Regions from separate parts of the Psychrilyobacter atlanticus DSM 19335 genome, predicted to be linked through region 1. Evidence: riboswitches for the same ligand, from Rfam matches in the RefSeq annotation. Region 1 holds a riboswitch; each other region holds the start of a gene.
The links. A riboswitch is a leader RNA that binds a small molecule or an ion and turns the genes downstream of it on or off. The one in region 1 is predicted to bind cobalamin.
Positions count from the first base shown of each region.

Region 1 (7,288 bases):
GGTTCTAATCCCTTAGAGATTCTGATGTTATTTATAAAAGTCCGGGTAAAGATCGAATTATCAAAAACTCCATGGATATAGGTAGCAAAGACATTATCTTTTAATACTCCTAAATTTGGTTTGTTTTCAAAAATAGAATTTTCTTTTGACTGGGTAACTCCCTGGTGGATTTCATATCCAGAAACACTGCAACCCATACAATCCTTCAAAAGGCCGATATTATGAGTTATTTTTTCAGTAGTTTGGAATGTCTGTTTTTCTTTTTCCATGGTAGTCGTGATATCTAAAAGTCCTAACCCCTTTATTACTTTGTCTTTGGATTCAATCATATGGGGATCTAAAATTTCCTGACCTAAGATCTGGTAACCGCCACAGATTCCCACAATAACTTTACCTTTTTTACTCTGTTCAATGATCGTTTCATCTATCCCTAATTCCTTTAATTTAATAAGATCCTGGATAGTATTTTTACTCCCAGGAATGATGATGATGTCAGCTTCACAAATTTCAGATTTTGAAAGGGTGAAATTAAGGCTTAAATCCTTATAGTATGAAAGGGCATCAAAATCTGTATAGTTTGACATCTTATCTAGTCTAATCACTGCAATATTCAGATCATTTTTTTCCTGGATTTTACCGAATTTTTGTGTGAGGATATCCTCTTCCTCGATGTTTAGAGGTACCCATGGGATAACTCCTAAAACAGGTATATCTATTCCTGCCTTTGCAAGACGATCTGTCAGATCTTCTATTCCAGGCATAAGGAGATCTATGTCACCTCTGAATTTATTGATGATAATTCCTTTTATTCTATTTCTATCTTCCTCATCTAACATTAGGATAGTACCATAGAGGGAAGCAAAAACTCCTCCTCTTTCAATATCTCCTACAAGGATAACAGGAGAATCGATCAATTCTGCCATTCCCATATTAACCAGGTCTACATCTCTAAGGTTCATCTCAGCTGGAGAACCTCCTCCCTCTAATACACCTATATCGTAATTCTCTTCGATAATTTTATAATTTTTTAGGGCAATAGATTTAAAAAAATCTGTATTTTTAAAATATTCCTTAGCATCCATGTTTTTATGGGGTATTCCCTCGATGATGATCTGTGAATCGTTATCAGAATTAGGTTTCATCAGGATAGGATTCATATATGCCCGGGGAGGAGTATTGCAGGCTTCTGCCTGTACAACCTGAGCCCGGCCCATCTCCAATCCGTCTCCATCTATATATGAATTAAGAGCCATATTCTGTGATTTATAGGGCGCTACTTTATTTCCATCTTTATAAAAAATTCTAGCTAAACCAGCTACGATAACACTTTTTCCTGTAGAAGAACCGGTTCCTTGAATCATAATTTTTTTGTGTCTCATAATTTTTTCTCCTCGAAGTAAATTCAAATTTTTATTGATAAAATATTAGAAGCTAAGTTTATCACGTTGCTTTTTTAGTATAAACATTTTAATTTTTCAGCCAATTCAGGATGAAATATCTTAGCCATCTCATAGATCCCTTCTGTAAGAGCCCGGGGGCCAGGGAGGTTAAAGATACTGTCGTCCTCTATGATATAATATTTTTTATCTTTAATTGCAGTTAAAAAATGGTAATTTTCCTCCATCAGCATATTATCTACACTTCTCTGGCTTCCAAAAATAATATCTGGGTTACTCAGGATCAATTCCTCCAATGAATACCGCCATCCACTTTTTTCTTTGGCTGTATTTTCTCCGCCAGCTAATTCTATCAGAGAGTTTATAAAAGTGTCTCCTCCTGGGGTAATATCAGTTTTACCACTGCCTAACACATAGTAAACCTTTGGGATCTTTTGATCTCTTAATATATATTGGGTATAGCTGGTCTTATCTTTTAAAGAAGCGTTTAAGCCGCGAGCTTCTAAACTTCTGCCTAAGAGAACTCCTAAATCTGTTATACTCCCATGGATCTCTGGGATATTTGTAGGAGTGTGATATTTAGTTACTCCAATATTTAAAGAATTTAGAGTGGACATTAATTTTTCCCTAAAATGGGTTTCTGCAATAACCATATCTGGTTTTTTATCTAGGATTACCTCTAAATTTGGCTCAAACATAGTTCCTACAATATCGATATTTTCAACTTCTTTTGGGTATGAAGCAAATGAAGTTCTCCCAACCAAAAGATCTTCTCCTCCTAGAGCGAATATTTTTTCTGTGATACCGGGAGATAGGGAGATAACCCTTTTAGGAAGAGTGTCAGGTTTTTTAGGTTGTGTAGATCTAATGATGTTATTTCCTTCTAAATGAAATCCATTTAATTCTAGAATAAGTTCCAATGGGAGATAATATTTCCCCTGGAATATAAATGGTTCAGAGAGGTATGTATACTCCCTATAGGGTGTGATAATTTTATTGTTTTTGAGGTGGTATTCTCCAATATCGGTATTTAAAATAAATGTATTCTCTGAACTGGTTAAATCTATTCCTATTTTATGAAATGAATTTATACTCAGAAATACAGTACCCTTTCTATTTTGAGTATCTAATTTACTGATATTTAAGTTCATAGAATAGGTACTTATAAACAGGAGAAAATAGATGATTATTTTTGACATATGCTTAAGCCCCCTTATGATGTTTTATAGAATAAAAAAAGCACCCTTTTGAGGTACTTAAAAAACTTTTTACATAGTAAAAGTTATTTCCTTGTCCTCGCAAGAAAAATAAAAACACATTAGGCAGGTCTCCTGACTCAAGTCTTGTCTTACTCCTACTCCTTCCCAGAAAAATCTAGTGGATTGTGTAGTTTCATAACTTTTACAGTGGCGGGACCGTATGGGTATCTAACCCATTTCCCTTTTAATCAAAATGAACCTATAGTGGATATAATTTCCTATATTTTAACATTTTTTAATGTAAATCACCACCAGAAAATTTTATCAAAAAGTTTATTTTATTTTTAGAAAGTAATGATAAAAAGAGAAAATAAAACTTAAAAAAACATTAAATTTCCAAAGGTGAAAAAAATAAAGTATAATTAAATTAGTGTATCTTAAAAAATATGGAAAGAAGAAATTTGATTGAATAAGGAGGGTTTTGTGAAATATGAATCTAAAAGTTTATTAAAAATTGTAATATCGTATATGCTCTTTGGATTTTTTTGGATATTTTCATCTGGTAAGATCCTTCACTTAATAACTAGAGATATGTCTACCTATATTATTCTAGAAAGATATAAAAGTTATTTCTATGTTATTTTAACATCGTTTTTATTATTTAAAATGATTAGAAACAGTTATTTTAAGATGGAAGAAACAAATAAAAAATTTCATCAGGATATTGTCCAATCATTCATCACTGCTTTGGAATTTCATGATAAATATACAAAGGGGCATTCTGAAGCTGTGGCTTCCTATAGTGCTGAAATAGGTGAAGCGTTAGGATTAAAGGGTCATGAATTAGACGACCTGTATTGGGCTGCAACAATGCATGATATTGGAAAAATAATTGTCCCTATTGAAATATTAAATAAGGAAGAAAAACTAAATGATAGAGAATATAAGATTATTAAAGATCATTCTAAGATCGGGTATGAGATAGTTTCCAAAAATGATAGTTTAAAAAAAGTTTCTAAATGTATCCTACACCATCACGAACGTTGGGATGGAATGGGTTATCCAGAGGGGTTAAAGGGAGATGAAATTCCATTGTTATCTCAGATTATATCTGTAGCTGACTCCTGGCATGCTATGACATCTAAAAGATCCTATAAAAATCAATTGACTTGTGAGGAAGCCATTGAGGAACTCCTAAAAAATAAGGGAACACAGTTTGCTCCCCAAATCATAAATACATTCATCGACCTTTATAATTCAAAGGAAGGTGCATTTATGTTTGAAAAATCGTATTAAATTTTTTTATCCATATAAACCATAAATAGGACAGACCTTCAGCATCTATTAATTGCTTTTACTATTATCTCTATAATTATGATATAATACTAGTTGTTAAAAAATAGAATGAGGAGATGATGATGGTAAAAAAGAATGGGCTGGGTCTTGGTTTAACTGCAATTTTACTCGTGGTAACCATATGGATATCTAAAAAGTTTGGATGGAATGAGATAAATACGGCATTGATCTTAGGGATAATTGTAGGAAATCTATTCTTAGGGCCAAAAGCATATAAGTTTTATCCTGGATTTAACTTTGCCAATAAAAAAATATTACCCATAGCGATTACATGTCTAGGTGTAAAAATAAACTATATAATTCTGCTGGATTTAGGAGTTAAAATTATAGGGTTTGTATTTTTAATGGTCGTGATGTTATTGTTTACTGCCAAATATGTGGCTAAATTCATGGGTGAAAAGGAAGAATTTGGACTGACCTTGGGGTCTGGAGGAGTAGCGAGTATAGCCGGATCTTCAGAAGTATTGGGGCAGCCAGAGGAAGAATTTGCTCTTGCTATCATTGCTATGAATATTTTGGGATTGACGGCTATGGTCATCATGCCTGGTATATCAAGATTCTTAGGGTTTGATCATACCCAATCTGCTCTCTATATAGGAGGGACTCTGAGTTCATTTATTCATATAATACCTGCTGCTTATAGCATTGGAGCAGATTCTTTGGGATTGGCACTCCTGATAAAAACAGGAAAATTATTATTTTTCCCCTTGGTTTTAATCTATATAGCTGAAATAAAAAAGAAAAAAACTATAGGTGATGAGAAAATAGAATCAAAAAAAATAAAACTGCCATTTTTTGTTAAAGGGTTTATGGCTGTAGGAGCTCTCTTTACCCTCTTAGAATACGGGATAGAAAAAATAGAATTACAATGGTATATAGAGGGAGTTAAGTATTTAAAACTTATATTTAGCTATACCTTTAAATATCTGCTGATGTTTGCACTTATTGGGATAGGCGGGAAGATAAATATAAAGACTTTATTGATGAATGGGAAGAGGCTGATCATATATTCATTGGTACTTATGGTAGTACAGTTGGCTCTAGGGGCAGGGTTAGTAAAGATGTTTTATTAGAATTAAGAGAAAAAAATAGATTATATAAAAATTGTAAAAACGATGATAAATACAAATAGAAGGAGATATAAAAATATGAGAGAAATAAAAGAGGTATTAAATTTAAAAGCTGAGATTGAAGATAGAGGTACAAGATTGGATGCTTTTTTAAGTGAAAAAATAGAGGGGTATACAAAATCTTATACACAAAAACTTATAGAAGATGAATTAGTAGAAATTGTAGGTAAAAAGAAGACTCGTCCTGGAAATAAATTAAAGGGGAATGAAGAGATAAATGTAACTGTATTAGAAGATGAAATTTTAGATGTTGTTGCTGAAGATATCCCATTAGATATAGTTTATCAAGATGAGCATATTGTGATAATAAATAAAAAACCAAATATGGTAATCCATCCGGCAGCAGGGCACCATAGCGGAACATTAGTAAATGCTATAATGCATCATATAAAGGATCTTTCTACTATAAGTGGAGTAGTTAGACCTGGGATAGTTCATAGATTAGACAAAAATACCAGTGGACTTATCATTGTAGCAAAAACTAATGAAGCGCATCTTAAATTAACAGAGATGTTTAAAGATAAAACTATAAAGAAAACATACCTAGCTATATGTAAAGGGAACTTAAAGAACAAAGAAGGTAGGATAGAAAACCAAATAGGCAGAGATAGTAAAGATAGAAAGAAGATGACTGTTGTTAGAGATAATGGTAGAACAGCTATAACTAACTATAAAGTAATAAATGAAGTTGAATATTTCAGTTTAGTAGAAGTAGATTTAGAAACTGGTAGAACTCATCAAATAAGAGTACATATGAAGTATTTAAATCATACAATTTTAGGAGATGACGTATACGGAAAGGCTTCTAAAAAAGCAGACAGACAGATGTTACATGCATATAAATTAGAATTTGCTCATCCTATTACAGGAGAGAAGATGGAAATTATAGGAGACTTGCCTGAAGACTTTAAAAAGGTAATGAAAAATCTGGGATTAGAATTTAACGGGTAAACGACTCCTCCTTCTTATGGTTTCTCTTAACCAAGAGAAACCAAAGCGTGGGATAATAGTTTATTAGTTTAATATAATAATTTGAAGAATAAAAAAACATAAAGACAGCTAGGGAGGGATTCTCTAATTGTCTTTTTTTATTTGGAGGTATTTTAACTCCTTCCTTGTTGGCGTTTTCTCGATTGACGAGTACGAAATTTTCTTATTAGCTATAAAATTACAATGTCAAAGAGAAAACAAAGCATGGCATAATATGAAAAACAAAAAAATGAAAGGAGGAGTAAATATGACTGTCTATAACAAAGAATCAACTAAAATTAAAAGGCGAGTTCTTAAGAAAAATACGACTCCTGAAGAGAAGATGTTATGGAGCGTTATCAAACTAGATGCCTTAGGAGTTAGATTTAGAAGACAATTTGGCATAGGTGAATATATTGTTGATTTTTATTGTTCAAAATTAAAATTAGGTATAGAATTAGATGGAAAACAACATGATAGCCAAGACGGATTAGAATATGATAAAATACGGGATGACTATATGAGAAATCTAGGTATAGTGACTGTTAGATTTAAGAATAAAGAAATAAGAGACAATTTAGCAGGAGTAATAGAAAAAATAAAAGAATATATTTAATAATGTTAGATTAGAATAGCTTCTTTCCTCTTTTTTAAGAGGAAAAATAGGAATAAAGGAGTTAATCTTGAGGAGGAGTAAGTTTGAACAATATGCTGGAGTTTGATAAGGAATACGGAAATAGTATAATAGGGATAGATGAGGCTGGACGTGGACCTCTTGCAGGGCCTGTAGTGGCATCTGCTGTAAAGATAATAAACTATGTAGAAGAGTTTGATATGATAAATGATTCAAAAAAATTGACTGAGAAAAAAAGAGAGTTTTTATTTGATATAATCTTAGCTAATTGTGAAGTAGGTGTGGGGATAGCTAACGAAAAAGAGATAGATGATATAAATATCTTAAATGCTACATTTCTTGCTATGAGAAGAGCGATAGAAGATCTAGAGGCCGGGGGAACAGAATTTGATCTTGCTTTAATTGATGGTAACCATAAGATTCGTGAATATGATGAACCTCAGGAATTTGTAATCAAAGGGGATGGAAAGAGTCTGGCCATTGCAGCTGCAAGTATAATAGCCAAGGTAACCAGGGACAGGATTATGGTTAAATATGATGAACTTTATCCTGAATACGGGTTTGCAAAACATAAGGGGTATGGGACAAAACAACATCGTGAAG
Region 1 is NZ_KE384547.1:788,318-795,605, forward strand. It holds gene K337_RS0104230 (cobyric acid synthase) at 1-1,379, opposite strand, end outside; gene K337_RS17660 (ABC transporter substrate-binding protein) at 1,454-2,596, opposite strand; cobalamin riboswitch at 2,702-2,874, opposite strand; gene K337_RS17665 (HD-GYP domain-containing protein) at 3,080-3,892, shown strand; gene K337_RS0104245 (putative sulfate exporter family transporter) at 4,015-5,025, shown strand; gene K337_RS0104250 (RluA family pseudouridine synthase) at 5,101-6,033, shown strand; gene K337_RS0104255 (endonuclease domain-containing protein) at 6,287-6,667, shown strand; gene K337_RS17670 (ribonuclease HII) at 6,760-7,288, shown strand, end outside.

Region 2 (7,288 bases), on a different contig from region 1:
GTTTATATTAGGTGGTTGGCTTGCAATTGCTCCAACTGCTGTCTCTAATATTTTTGGAGCAAAAAATTATGCAAGAAATTATGGTTTCCTGTTTACAGCATATGGAGTAGGAGCAGTAGTTTCAAGTGTCACATCAGGGATTATTAAAGATTCTTTTGGGAGCTATATATATGTTTTTTATCCCACAATAGTAAGTGCAATTATAGGAATTTTGATATCAATTTTAGTGCTTAAAGAAAAAAAAGTTAGAGAGATTAAAATAAATACAGATTTAAATTAAAACAGAGATAAATTAAAAAATAAATTTTGAATAGTAAAAGGAAATTCAAAAAAAAAAGTAATAACCTAATATAAGGAGGGGTTATTATGCCTGAAGATAAACTTAAAGATAAGATTATTGAACTTCTGCCAAAGACATCTTTATTTGGTGGAGTGGACAAAGACGACATTCATTCATTTATAGAGAGCCTTTCAGAAAAAAGCTATAGTGCCGGTGAAAACATCTTTGAAGAGGGAGACTCCCCGGGAGATTCCTACCTTCTCTTAGAGGGAGAGATCAAAGTTACCGTTGCCGGCAGGAGATTATCTAAGTTCGGACCGGGATCAATTTTTGGAATGGCTTCTCCAATAGGTATCCAGAAACAAATTGTTACAGCAACTGCCAATACAGATGTTGTTCTGGCAGTAATCCCCAAGATGACTCTCTACCTTTTAGAAAAAGATAACCCCAAACTCTTTGGAAAAATTATACTCAACGAGGCAAGAGATCTGGCTAGAGCTCTCAAGGGGATGAAGGATATAATTATGGACTATATCCTCATAGAGGAGAGCGGAAATCTTTAATTTCAACAAAATTAAAATGTCAAAAAGAACCAGAAGATTCTCTGGTTCTTTTTATATTTAATTTAAAGCCGTCTAAATATTTATCCCATCCATATCCTTGTAAATGCCGATGATTGAGTTGTATAATAATGCCAAAATAAAGGAATTAAAAGATTCCTTTGGTAAGATAGAGGATATAAATTTTTAGGAGGAGTTAATTATGAAAAATATAGAAAATTCCAAAGGACCCTGGCTGTATCGTTTTTTAATCAAAAGTTTTGTAGTTATTTTTGGTATCCTGGTATTTTGGATCCTGGGGTTTCTTTTAGAGGATATAGAATCTATAAAGGGTCCTAGATACAATAAGATAGAACAATCATATCTGGAACCCGGCTTAATCACAGAGGAACAAGAGCTGAAAAATCAAATAGAGAACCTTACAAGAAAACAAGTGAAGAATGAAAATGAGATCGCTATAGTTAAAAACAGTTCTGGGAATTTACAGAATACCATAAATCAATTGATGGCTCTAAAAAAACTGGCCCTTGAAAATTCTAAGGTAATCTCGAAATCCGAAGAACAGCAGCTAAGTAGAAGTGTGGAAACTTTTTTAAAGAGTCAGAAAACCTACCAGAGATTAAATATGGAATTGGCTCAAATTATAGAAAAAAAACAAAGACTGGAGATTGAGAAACAGGAGATAGGAAAAAAACTAAAAGATCAAAGGGAGAATGCCCAAAAACAATACAGGGAACTCCTAAAAAATCATAATTTGAAACTGGCTTTTTTACAGATATCTATTCTCTTCCCATTTTTATTGGGTGGAATATATCTTATCCTTAAGAAAAAGTCCAGCAATTACTATCTTCTCTTTATAGGTTATGGAGTGGCAGTATTTTTTAAGATCTTCTTAGTTATCCACAAATATTTCCCATCCCGGTATTTTAAATATATCTTAATACTGGGACTCCTGCTTACAGTGGTAAAAATCATCATATATCTCATAAATATAATAACTAACCCAAAGAAACAATGGCTTTTAAAGCAATATCGGGACGGATATGAAAAATTCCTATGTCCGGTATGTGAATACCCTATCAGAAGGGGGCCGAGAAAGTTTTTATATTGGACTAGAAGAACCGTTGGCAAGGTAACGTTGCCCCACAACCATACTGCGGAAAAAGATAAACCCTATTCATGTCCATCTTGCGGAACAAAACTCTTTGAGGAGTGTCCGGAATGCCATGAGATAAAACACGCTCTCCTGCCTACCTGCTGTCATTGCGGGAGCAAAAATAAATAAAACTATTATCAAAAATTATAGGTTCATATTTCAATAATATAAAAAATAGATAATCTTTTTAATATAAATTATATATATTTGAACAAAATATAAAATACATAGTATATTATATCGATATAACAATTAAATAACAGAGTTAGAGGTTTCTAATCAAATAGAATTAATAGGGAAGTAGGTTAAAATCCTCCGCGGTCCCGCCACTGTAATGTAGACGAAAACATAATTTGCCACTGGATAAAATCTGGGAAGGCGTATGTGAGTAGGTTGAAACTAAGCCAGGAGACCTGCCTTTAACTTTGTCATCAACCACGAGGATGGAGGTATGACGATGAATAGAAGAACGACAGTTCTCCGCTTTTAATATTATCATGAAAAATATAAAGTTGTAATTTTAGCTTACTATGTTTGATAATTTTAAGGGGGAAGAATAAAAAAATGGAAATAAGATTAGGGATAATAGAGACTTTGGCAGTAGCAGTAGGGGTTCTTTATATTGGAAAATGGTTAAATTATAAGATTAAAATTTTGGATGAACTCTGCATTCCAGAAGCAGTAACAGGAGGAGGAACATTTTCCTTAATTACTTTATTGGCTCATGAAACTGGTCTTCTGAATATTATTTTTGAAGACAGTCTGAGGGAAGTATTTATGATCGCCTTTTTTACAACAATCGGCTATTCTGCAAGTCTTAAACTCTTAAAGAAAGCAGGGATGCCTGTATTTATGTTTTTATTGGCAGCCGTATTACTGGCAGTATTACAAAATATATTAGGGGTAGGGATGGCCAAGGCACTGAATATCAGCCCCTTGTTGGGACTGGCAACAGGGTCATTATCCACTACTGGAGGGCCGGGAACTGCAGGAGCTTTTGCACCAATGTTAGAAGAAGCGGGAGCTCACGGGGCAAAAGTAGTAGCTATGGCCACAGCAACCTATGCTCTTTTAATGGGAAGTATTATCGGAGGACCCGTAGCAAAAAGATTGATAGGAAAACATAAATTACTGGACAAGAAAACCCATACAGGCAGCGAGGTAGAATCTAAGTTATCAGAAGGCAGGCTGCTCAGCAAAAATATTCCTGTAGGAGCCTTTGAGATAATAATAGCTATGGGAATAGGAAGTTTTATATCGTACCTTCTAAAAAACATAGGGCTTGTTCTCCCTTCATATATAGGAGCTATGTTTACAGCTTCAGTAATAAGGAATCTAAGTGATATTTCAAAGGGATATAAGATAAAATTAGATGAAATTTCTATGATGAGTAACTTTACTCTGGCAATGTTTTTATCTATGACCCTTATGACCTTTAAATTATGGGAATTGAAGGAGTTAGCGTTACCACTCCTCCTTATGCTCCTTGGACAAACTATCCTCATGGGAGGGTTTGCATATTTCATAACCTTTTATCTCATGGGAAAAGACTATGATGCAGCGGTTATGGCCTCTGGTCATTGCGGGTGTGGATTTGGGACGACTCCAAAAGCTCTGGCTAATATGGAAGCTCTGACAAACAAATTTTTACCTTCTCCAAAGGCATTTTTTATCATTCCTTTGGTAGGAGGTTTATTTATAGATTTTTTCAATGTTGGGATAATAACTTTTTTTATAAGTGTAGTGAAATAATAACTAAAAGAAAAGTCCCAGAAAGTTGACAATTAAATAGCATAATAGTATAATATTTCTAATTATAAAAGCAAAGATGAGGAGAGTAACTTCTAATAGATACTAAAGCGAGCTAGTGACGGTGGGAGACTAGTAGTGGAATTAGTTGTGAAGAACACCTTGGAGCTGCTAACCCAAAGGATTTTTATAAAAATCTCAGTAGGCTTAGACGTATTTGGCACGTGACGCCAAAGGGTATCGAGGAACTGCTTGTGTGTGTCTCCGTACTTACTTTATTTTTTTAGGGTTTGTATGAATTTTGACTTCTCACTTTAGCAGTGGGAAGTTTTTTTATTTTATAGAAAAAGATTAAGGCATTGTATAGATAGGAGGATTAAAGTGGAAATGAAAGACATTATAGCTAAGGTGAATCACTATTCAGCTCTAGCTAAAAAAAGAACGTTAACAGATGAAGAAACAATAGAAAGACAAAAATACAGAACATTATACTTGGAGCAGTTTAAATCACAAGTTAAAGGACATTTAGATCAAGTAAAAGTTGTAGATCAAAATGGAAATGAAGTAAAATTAAATAAAAAAATAACTAAATTAAGTTAGGGAGGATTTTATGAAGAAAGCAACAGTTAAAGAACTTATCAGAAATGGTGAACAATTCTTAAATCAAGAAGTACAAATTTCTGGTTGGGTAAGAAAGATTAGGAGTCAAAAAAGTTTTGGTTTTATTGAATTAAATGATGGTTCATTTTTTACCGGACTACAAGTAGTATTTGAGGACAACTTAGAAAATTTTGACGAGATAAGCAGAGCATCTATAGCTACATCTATGTATGTAACTGGAACTTTTGTAAAATCAGAAGGAAAGGGACAAAGTTATGAGATCAAGGCAACGTCTGTAGAGATATTCCAAAAAGCTGACTTAGATTATCCATTACAAAATAAAAGACATACCTTTGAATATTTGAGATCAATAGCACATCTAAGACCTAGAACTAATGCTTTCTCAGCAGTATTTAGAGTAAGATCATTAGTTGCATATGCTATCCACAGATTTTTCCAAGATCAAGAGTTTGTATATGTACACACTCCAATCATAACTGGAAGTGACGCTGAAGGTGCAGGAGAGATGTTCAGAGTAACGACTATGGACTTAGATAATGTTCCTAAAACAGATAAGGGAGATATCGACTATAAAGAAGACTTCTTTGGAAAGGAAACTAACCTAACTGTAAGTGGACAATTAAATGTAGAGACTTATTGTGCTGCATTTAGAAATGTATATACATTTGGACCTACATTTAGAGCAGAAAACTCAAATACAACTAGACATGCATCTGAATTTTGGATGATAGAACCTGAGATTGCTTTCGCTGCCTTAGAAGCTAACATGGATTTAGCAGAAGATATGGTAAAATATATCATTAAATATGTTATGGAAAAAGCTCCTGAAGAGATGGAATTTTTCAATAAATTTGTAGAAAAAGGATTATTTGATAAGTTAAACAATGTTTTAGCAAATGATTTTGCTAGAGTTACTTATACTGAAGCAGTAGACATCCTATTAAAATCAAAGAAAAAATTTGAATTTAAAGTAGAGTGGGGAATTGATCTTCAATCAGAACATGAAAGATTCTTAGCTGAAGAGCATTTTAAAAGACCAGTTTTCGTAACAGACTATCCAAAGGATATCAAAGCATTCTATATGAAGCTTAACGAAGATGGAAAAACAGTAAGAGCTATGGATCTATTAGCTCCTGGAATTGGAGAAATCATAGGTGGTTCTCAAAGAGAAGATAACTTAGAAGAATTAGAGAGAAGAATGGATGAAATCAACCTTCCTAAGGAAGACTATAAGTTCTATACAGACCTTAGAAAATATGGTTCATTCCCTCATTCAGGGTACGGATTAGGTTTTGAAAGAATGATAATGTACGTTACAGGAATGACAAATATCAGAGACGTAATTTCTTTCCCTAGAACTCCTAAGAGTGCAGAATTTTAAAGATTAATAAAAAAATAAAGTGGAGTTTGATTGTTTCGTGCAATCAGACTCTTTCTTTTAAATCTATATAAGTAAAAAAAAATATTGTTATTTAATTTGGGAGGTTTAAAATGAGTATGATCCAGATAAGTGATAAAACACGAACTTTAAGTTTAGTGTTTTGTATCGTTGGTTTTTTAGGTCTAGGTGGACTTCACAGGTTCTATGTGGGGAAGGTCTGGACAGGTTTATTATACCTTATGACAGGAGGATTATTTGGGATTGGAACCATCCTAGATCTTATAAAAATCTCTACTAATACCTTTACCGATGCACTGGGATATCCAGTAACTAAAAATTAATTTTTTCACATCAATTCTTAAAAAATTCATAGAAAAATTAAAAATTGTTTAACAAGTCCGCGAAATGTGTTATAATAGCTTGAAAGTGTTATAAAATTAACATTAAAACTTTAGGAGGACTTTATAATGAAAGAGAACAATGCAAAAAAAATGTCATTAATATCACTGATCTTAATGATATTCACATCGGTATTTGGGTTTACTAATATTCCTAGATCATTTTATTTAATGGGATATGGTGCAATACCTTGGTACATCATTTCAGCGGTTTTATTCTTTATACCTTATGCTTTTATGATGGCAGAATACGGTGCGGCATTTAAAGATGAAAAAGGTGGAATATTTTCTTGGATGAAAAGATCAGTAGGTCTTAAATATGCATTTATCGGTACATTTATGTGGTATGCATCATATGTTGTTTGGATGGTAAATATCAGTTCATCTATTTGGATAGTAATTTCAACAGCAATATTTGGTGAAGATTTAACTTCTAAATTACATTTATTTGGATTAAATTCTACACAGACATTAGGACTTTTAGGAGTATGTCTAATAACATTAATTACATTTACAGCAACTAAAGGGTTAGAAAAAATAACTAAGGTAACATCTATTGGTGGTTTAGCAGTTACACTTCTTAACTTAGTATTATTATTTGGTTCATTATTAGTATTAGCATTAAATGGTGGAGAATTTGCTCAACCTATCGTTGCTAATTCATTTACTGCATCACCTAACCCAGCTTATGGAACACCTATGATGGTAGCTTCATTTATGGTATTTTCTATCTTTGCCTTCGGTGGAATAGAAGCTGTCGGTGGATTAGTTGATAAGACTCAAAACGCTGAAAAAACATTCCCTAAGGGAGTTACTGTAGCAGCGATAATCATTGCTATTGGATACGCTATTGGAATATTCCTATGTGGTATCTTTACAAACTGGAGTGAAATCTTATCAGACCCATCAGTTCATATGGGAAATGTGGCCTATGTATTGATGCAAAACTTAGGATATCAAGTGGGAACAGCACTTAACTTAAGTGAACCAGCTGCTATCAATTTAGGATTATGGATGTCTAGATATATGGGTATCTCTATGGTATTAGCATTAGTTGGAGCATTCTTTGCCCTATGTTACTCTCCATTAAAGCAGTTAATTGAGGGAACACCAGATGAAATGTGGCCGGAAAAAGTAAAGGTA
Region 2 is NZ_KE384548.1:1,017,143-1,024,430, forward strand. It holds gene K337_RS0116735 (L-lactate MFS transporter) at 1-280, shown strand, start outside; gene K337_RS0116740 (cyclic nucleotide-binding domain-containing protein) at 367-843, shown strand; gene K337_RS0116745 (hypothetical protein) at 1,043-2,125, shown strand; cobalamin riboswitch at 2,249-2,431, shown strand; gene gltS (sodium/glutamate symporter) at 2,561-3,748, shown strand; gene K337_RS0116755 (DUF896 domain-containing protein) at 4,127-4,345, shown strand; gene asnS (asparagine--tRNA ligase) at 4,356-5,747, shown strand; gene K337_RS0116765 (TM2 domain-containing protein) at 5,858-6,088, shown strand; gene yjeM (glutamate/gamma-aminobutyrate family transporter YjeM) at 6,215-7,288, shown strand, end outside.
Region 2: another riboswitch for cobalamin. It lies ahead of gltS (sodium/glutamate symporter); the one in region 1 lies ahead of K337_RS17660 (ABC transporter substrate-binding protein).

Region 3 (7,288 bases), on a different contig from region 1:
CTAACAATAATTCTTTGGGAAAATCAGCCACACTGGACCCTTTTTTTGTAGGAGTAGCATCATAAGCTATATTCTCTATATCCAATACTCCTAAAATATAAGCTGGTATCCCATCTAGGGAGGTTGTTTGATTGGTTTTATGTCTAGCCTCAAAGAACACTGTTTTCCTTTCATTAGTAGGTATTGAATCGGCCTTTTTCTTTAATTTCGCTAAGTTCATATGAAAATCATCTGTATATTGGACCGCTTCCTTTTCATAACCGCTTAGTTTACCTAGTGTCAGCCAATAGTTATCTAATTCTTCAAATTTTGTAGGCTTTATAGTTACTACAGTCAAATTTGCATTCTTTAATGATCTTATTAATCCGCTGAACCTGTCTCTAATCATAGGTCTTATTAAGATCAAATCCGGTTTCGCAGATATAAATTTTTCTACACTGTCTTTATACGAAAAAACCTCTATCCCCAGATCAGCATTACTTTTTTCTACTCCTACCAAGTTCTTCTCAGCACCTATATTTACTAAAACATCTGTATGAGCTCCATAGAGGGAGATTATCCTAGTGTGAGGTTTAGTCAGATCTATTATTTTCCCAGATTCACTTATTATCTCTGTATTAGAAGGAAAACATAACTGTGTCATAAAAATAAAGATCGATAATAATTTTATTATTTTAATCATTCTAAATCATCTCCTAGTCTTGGGAATACAAATGTGTTCTTTTCTGTTTTATATTTCTCCCATCCGATTTTAAATACTTCTTCTAATTTTTTTGAATTAAGCACATCTTGGGTTTTTCCGCTGGTTACAATCCTTCCCTTCTCCAATAAGAGGATTTCATCACAATAAAGTGAAGCTAAATTAAAGTCGTGAAATACCCCTATCACTGTGGTTTGTTCCTCTACCACTCTTTTTCTTACAAGGCTCAGTAAAGTATGGGAATAATAAGGATCCAAATTCGAAGTTGACTCATCTAGAAATAAAATAGGTGTTGTCTGAATCAATGCCTTTCCAAATATTACCCTTTGTTCCTCTCCGCCACTTAGAGTAGTTATTTCCTTATCTAAAAATTCTTCTAACCCTATTTCTTTTATTACTTTGTCGATAATCTCATAATCTTTTTTCTGAAGACTAAAAAACTTTTTCTTATAGGGATATCTTCCCATCTCCAATATGTCAGAAACAGAGAAAGGAAAAACTATATCAAATTTTTGCGGTACTATTGCAATTTTTTTTGCTAACTTTAAATGAGAATATTCCTTTAATTCCTTTTTTTCAATATAAATTTCAGATTCTGTGGCATTCTTATATCCACTTAAGATATCCAAAAAAGTAGTTTTTCCACTTCCATTGGGTCCTAATATTCCATAAAATTTACCCTTCTCAAATTTGAAAGACAGGTCATCTAAGATTTGAGTTCCATCTATAGAATAGTTTATTTTTTTTATATCTATCATCTCAGATTTCCTCCTCCCATCTTTTTCCTAAAAATCAGAGCAAAGAAAGGTGCTCCTAGTAGTGATGTGATTACTCCTACAGGAATATCATTAGGTAATACTACTCGGACTACATTATCAGCAGCTCCCATAATAACTCCACCCCATATAGCACAGCCTATAATTAATTTTTTATTGTCTGTTCCCATGATGAATCGGAGAAGATGAGGTACTACAAGTCCTACAAATCCTATTATTCCACAGGTAGAAACTGCTACAGCTGATAAGATCGAACTGACAACCAATAATATCCTCCTGATCCTGCTGGGGTTTATCCCCAACGAGATAGCACTTTTTTCTCCCAATGCTAGTATATTTAAATCTTCTGCATAATAACAAAAAAATACGAATCCAAAGACCCATATTGCACTCAAGATACTGACTTCCATCCATGATTTCCCGGTAAAGCTCCCAAGCAGCCAAAATATAATAGCCCCTACACCCTCGTCAGCTAAATACTTTAAAAAACTTAATCCTGCAGAGAAGAAAGCTCCAATTATTATTCCTCCTAATATTATAGAAGTAGGATTCATCTTCCTCTCAAAAGATCCCATCTTGATAACAACTGCCAAACAGAGTATTGCAAATATAAATGAAACTATATGTGTGCTGAAAATTCCAAAAACTGTTATGTTTAGAACTATAGCAAGAGCAGCACCAAATGAAGCACCACTTGAGATCCCCAATGTATATGGATCAGCCAAGGGGTTTAATAAAACCCCTTGAAATACCAATCCGCACATGGATAAAATTGAACCTATTAAGATCGAAGTGAGAATCCTCGGTAATCTCACTTCATGGATAATATACCAATTAGGAGCTCCCTCCCCGCCTTTTATACTCTCTATCACTTCCTTTAATGGAATTTTTATATATCCCATTTGAAGGTAGAAGAATACTGAAAGAATTAATAGTATTATTCCAATTATTGTCCACAATTTAAAATGTTTTTTCATAAATTTCTACGGTTGCATCCCATTTGCATACTCTTTCTTTTTAGCTAACATATTTTCTTTTTCATGAGTCAACCCAAATTCTGCATGTTTAACATATATCTTTCTGATCCCTTCATTCTCTCCTAAACCAACCATGTGAGCTTTTACAGTAAACCCATTTTTTTCTAATTCTTCCTTCATCTCTCCAGCTATATCGTTGTGTGCATGATCTCCAGCAACTATCATAAATGGATATAAATTTACATGTTTAATTTTCTTTGTTTTTAATTGTTTAATTATTGTATCTAATGTAGGGTACCCTTCTACAGTTCCAAAGAATACATTTTCAGAATAATACTCATGGAATACATTTTCGATCATAGAATATGCAGAATTTGCTGGATGGTGAGTACCATGCCCGATAAATACAGTTGCTTCATCTTTCTTTAAAACTTTATAAGTAGGAGCTAATGCTGATGCAGTATCTTTATAATCAGCTAACAATGTTAATAAGGGGTCACTAACTTTTAATACTTTAAAATCTCCCTCATGTAAGGCAACTTCTTTCTTTAAAGTTTCAGATTCTAATCCGTTCATAATATGTGTTCCTTGGACTAACACATGTGTATATCCTTCTTTTTTTAATATATCTAGTGCCTCACTTGGATTATTAAAAGTAATCCCTTCATTCTTTTTAATTCTTCTCATGATAATTCTAGATGTAAAAGCAGTTACTACTTTAAAATCTGGATATGAATTTTTAAATTCTTTCTCTAAAGCCATAATCGTTTTTGCTCTTGTTTCTGGATATGTTGTCCCAAAACTTACTAATACAATAGCTTTTTTTTCTGCCTTAAACAGATCCTTTGATGGTTCATGTACTGCTCCCTTTGCTAATAATGTTACACCCATTACCAACATCACTAATACTACTAACACTTTTTTCATTTTTTTCCTCCTGAGTTTAATTTTGAGAATAAAAAATAAGATGAAATTGTCTCTTTTTTCGTAAAAAAAAGTCCCCTAAAACTTAGGGAACTAGAACATTTTATACAGCAAAAGCTACAAATGTCTACATCCTTGTCCTCGCAAGTTCGTAAAAATAATCTGGCAGGTCTCCTGACTTGACTTCACCTTACTCATAGCCCTTCCCGAATTGCTTCAGTGGTATACTATTTTCATCTGTCTTACAGTGGCGGGACCGTGTAGGATTTTCACCCACTTCCCTTTTAATCGATACAAATCGAACCAAGATTATATTTTATTAAATTGTCATTAACTTTATACCATGTTTACTTTTTTTTTACAACGTATTTCTTTTAATTCAACATTAATTTTTTTAATTTAAAATTAATATTTTTTAATAAAAAGTAACTGTTTTTTATACAGATTAAAAATTGAATGTATGCCGTGAGTTATATTACTTTCCTTTTTTATGTCAAAATTGGAAAACTGTCATAAAGAGAGTTACTAGTTACTCGTCTAACGATAAAGTTTAGCATAGGATCCTTCTAATTTTAATAGTTCCTCATGGGTTCCAGTTTCTACCACACCTTCTTTATCCATAACTACAATTCTGTCAGAATTTATGATAGTTGAAAGCCTGTGAGCTATAGTTATAGTAGTTCTGTTTTTGGATAGTGTCGTAAGGGCTTCCTGGATTAATTTTTCTGTAATATTATCTAAAGATGCAGTAGCTTCATCCAATATCAATATCTTTGGATTTTTTAAAAATATCCTGGCTATAGATATCCTTTGCTTTTGCCCTCCGGAAAGTTTGACTCCTCTTTCTCCTACCAAAGTATCAAATCCCTTTGGTAAACTAATTATAAATTCATATATGTTGGCGTTCTTAGATGCTTCTACAAGGTCTTCTTCAGCTGCACCTAACTTACCATAGCTTATATTCTCCCTTATCGTTCCCCCAAATAAAAATGCCTCCTGAGGGACAATCCCTATATTCCCTCGAAGAGAAGTTAATTTTATCTTACTTATATCTGTTCCATCTATAGTTATCCTTCCAGAATCAATATCATAGAACCTTGGAATCAAATTTGAAATAGTTGATTTTCCTACACCACTAGATCCTACTATGGCTATATTTTCTCCAGATTTTATTTTCAAATTAAATTCATTTAAAATTAAAGATGATTTTTTATAGGAGAAATTTACATCCTGCAGCTGTATCTCTCCTTTTATTTCCTTTAAAATTATTGGATTTTCCACCTCTTTTATCTGTGGAGTTATTTCCATCATCTCCTGAAACCTTCTATATCCTGCCATTCCTTTTTGATAACTTTGAACCAAGATCATCATCTTTCTGATAGGCTCCATAAATCTATAGGAATACAAGAGAAAACTAATTAAGATACCATAGGTTAACTCTCCGTGCAATATTAAATATCCTCCATAAAATATTACTATAAACTGCATAAGGTTCATAAATATATGGATTCCTGAGAAAAAAACAGCAGTAGTTTTATAAGTTTCTTTTTTAGCTTCTTGAAATTCCTGGTTTTTTTCCTCGAATTTATCTATCTCATAATTTTCATTATTGAATTGCTTTACTATCCTAATCCCACCAATGCTTTCCTCAGCACAGGAATTTATATCTGCTATTTTTTTTCTGGTTTTACCAAATGCCATCTTCATCTTCCATTTTTGAGTGATAGAAAAGTAGATCATAAAGGGTAAAACTGAAAATATAACCAAGGTTAATTTTACATTTAAAGTGATCATTAATGCAAAAGCTCCTGCTAATCTGATTACAGCAATAAATAGGTCTATAGGGCCATGATTGGCTAACTCCGATATCCCGCTCAGATCATTTACTAATTTTGACATAATTACTCCGGTTTTATTGTTATCAAAATAACCAAAAGATAACTTTTGAATATGAGTAAATAATTCCTTTCTCATCTTGGTCTCTATCTTAATTCCTAGAACATTTCCATAGTACAGCTGACAGTAACTGACAGCATATCTCATTAAATACATAAATATTAATCCAACAGATATATAATAAAATGTTTTCAGATCTTTTGCCGGAATTACTTTATCTATTACTATTTGAATCACTTTTGGAAAAATTAAATCCAGTGATGCAAGTAGTACAGCACAGGCTAATGTAAACATTAATAATTTAATATGGGGTCTATAATATTTTATAAATGATTTTAATTCGTTCATTTTAGCTCCTTTGATTTTAATTTTATATTAATAAATTATCGGTCTTTTCAAGGATCGTATGAAATTTCCCTTTAAAATCATCTTATCATATCTTTTCAAATAAAACTATATCCTCCATTTACAGAATAAAAAAAGGGAGAAATTTCTCCCTAAGATTTTTACTATACTCATCAGCTATGTGACATTAGATCCAAATCTGTCATAACCCAAATTTTTATAAACTTTAATTCATCTATAAACTTTATATTTTTTTTATGATTTTACAAGGATTCCCTCCAGCAAACACATTTTCCGGAAGATCTTTGGTTACGACACTTCCTGCTCCTATAGTGGTATTCTTCCCAATGGTTACACCTGGTAGAAGGATAGCTCCTCCTCCAATCCAAACATTGTCACCTATTGTTATGGGTTTAGAAGATTCCAGCCCTTTTACCCTCTCTTTGGCATCTAATGGATGTGTTGCTGTATACACCTGGACATTTGGTCCAAACATCACATTGTCACCAATGATTACTCTATTTACATCCAATATAGTGCATGAAAAATTGGCATAAAAGTTTTTTCCTATCTCTATATTATACCCATAGTCACAATAAAATGGAGGTTCTATTTTTATCCCACCCTTTACAACAACTAATCTTTTCAGGATTTCTTTTCTTTCCTCTTCTTCTATTGGTTTGGTAGAATTATACTCAGAAATTAACATCCTTGCCATAAGCCTATCATCCATCAGATTCTGATCTCCAGAAAAATATAACTCCCCAGCCAGCATCTTTTCTTTTTCACTCTTCATACATCTTCTCCTCTATTACTTAAATTAGTTTAATTATTGATAACTATAAAACAATTTTTTCAGTTTAAGTATACTACATTTACCATCTAAAACAATTTTTTATCAAAAAAAGAGGCCTCAGCCTCTTATTTCCTTAACATCCTCAGATCATTCCCCGTAGGATTTTGAAATACTGCCAGATCAAATGCATGGATTGTCGGTATGAGATGTTCAAAGAGATCCGATTGAATCCCTTCATACTCCTGCCATACAATAGTTTTGGCAAAACAGTATATCTCAAGGGGAATCCCCTGAAATGTAGGTTCTTGCTGCCTAACTAATAGAGTTAAATTTTGATTGATATATGGACTACTTTTTAGATATAGTTCTACATAAGCTCTGAACATTCCAATATTTGTAAGTCTTCTACCGTTGATAGGAGTAGACATAATATTTTTATCCCTATTGGAATCATCTATCTCCCTTTCCTTCTTTTCAATATAATCCTTTAAAAGGTCTATTTTTTTATACTCTTTAACTTCTTCCAAAGATAAAAATTTTACACTATTACTGTCTAAAAATATAGATCTTTTTATCCTTCTGCTTCCTGTAGACTGCATTCCCTTCCAATTTCGAAAAGAGTTGCTGACAAGGGCATAACTGGGAATAGTTGTAATAGTCTTATCAAAATTTTGAACCTTTACATTGGTTAGATTGATCTCTATAACATCTCCATCAGCCAGTTGATTCGGCATCTCGATCCAGTCTCCTATCCCGACCATATTGTTAGCCGCTAATTGAATACTGGCAACAAACCCCAAAATAGCATCTTTGAAAATCAACATAATCACAGCTGTCATTGCACCTATCCCACTTAAAATTTTAAGGGGTGATT
Region 3 is NZ_KE384548.1:769,334-776,621, forward strand. It holds gene K337_RS18770 (ABC transporter substrate-binding protein) at 1-682, opposite strand, end outside; gene K337_RS0115470 (ABC transporter ATP-binding protein) at 679-1,458, opposite strand; gene K337_RS0115475 (FecCD family ABC transporter permease) at 1,455-2,453, opposite strand; gene K337_RS0115480 (sirohydrochlorin cobaltochelatase) at 2,460-3,380, opposite strand; cobalamin riboswitch at 3,525-3,701, opposite strand; gene K337_RS0115485 (ABC transporter ATP-binding protein) at 3,915-5,621, opposite strand; gene K337_RS0115490 (sugar O-acetyltransferase) at 5,863-6,414, opposite strand; gene K337_RS0115495 (mechanosensitive ion channel family protein) at 6,540-7,288, opposite strand, start outside.
Region 3: another riboswitch for cobalamin. It lies ahead of K337_RS0115480 (sirohydrochlorin cobaltochelatase); the one in region 1 lies ahead of K337_RS17660 (ABC transporter substrate-binding protein).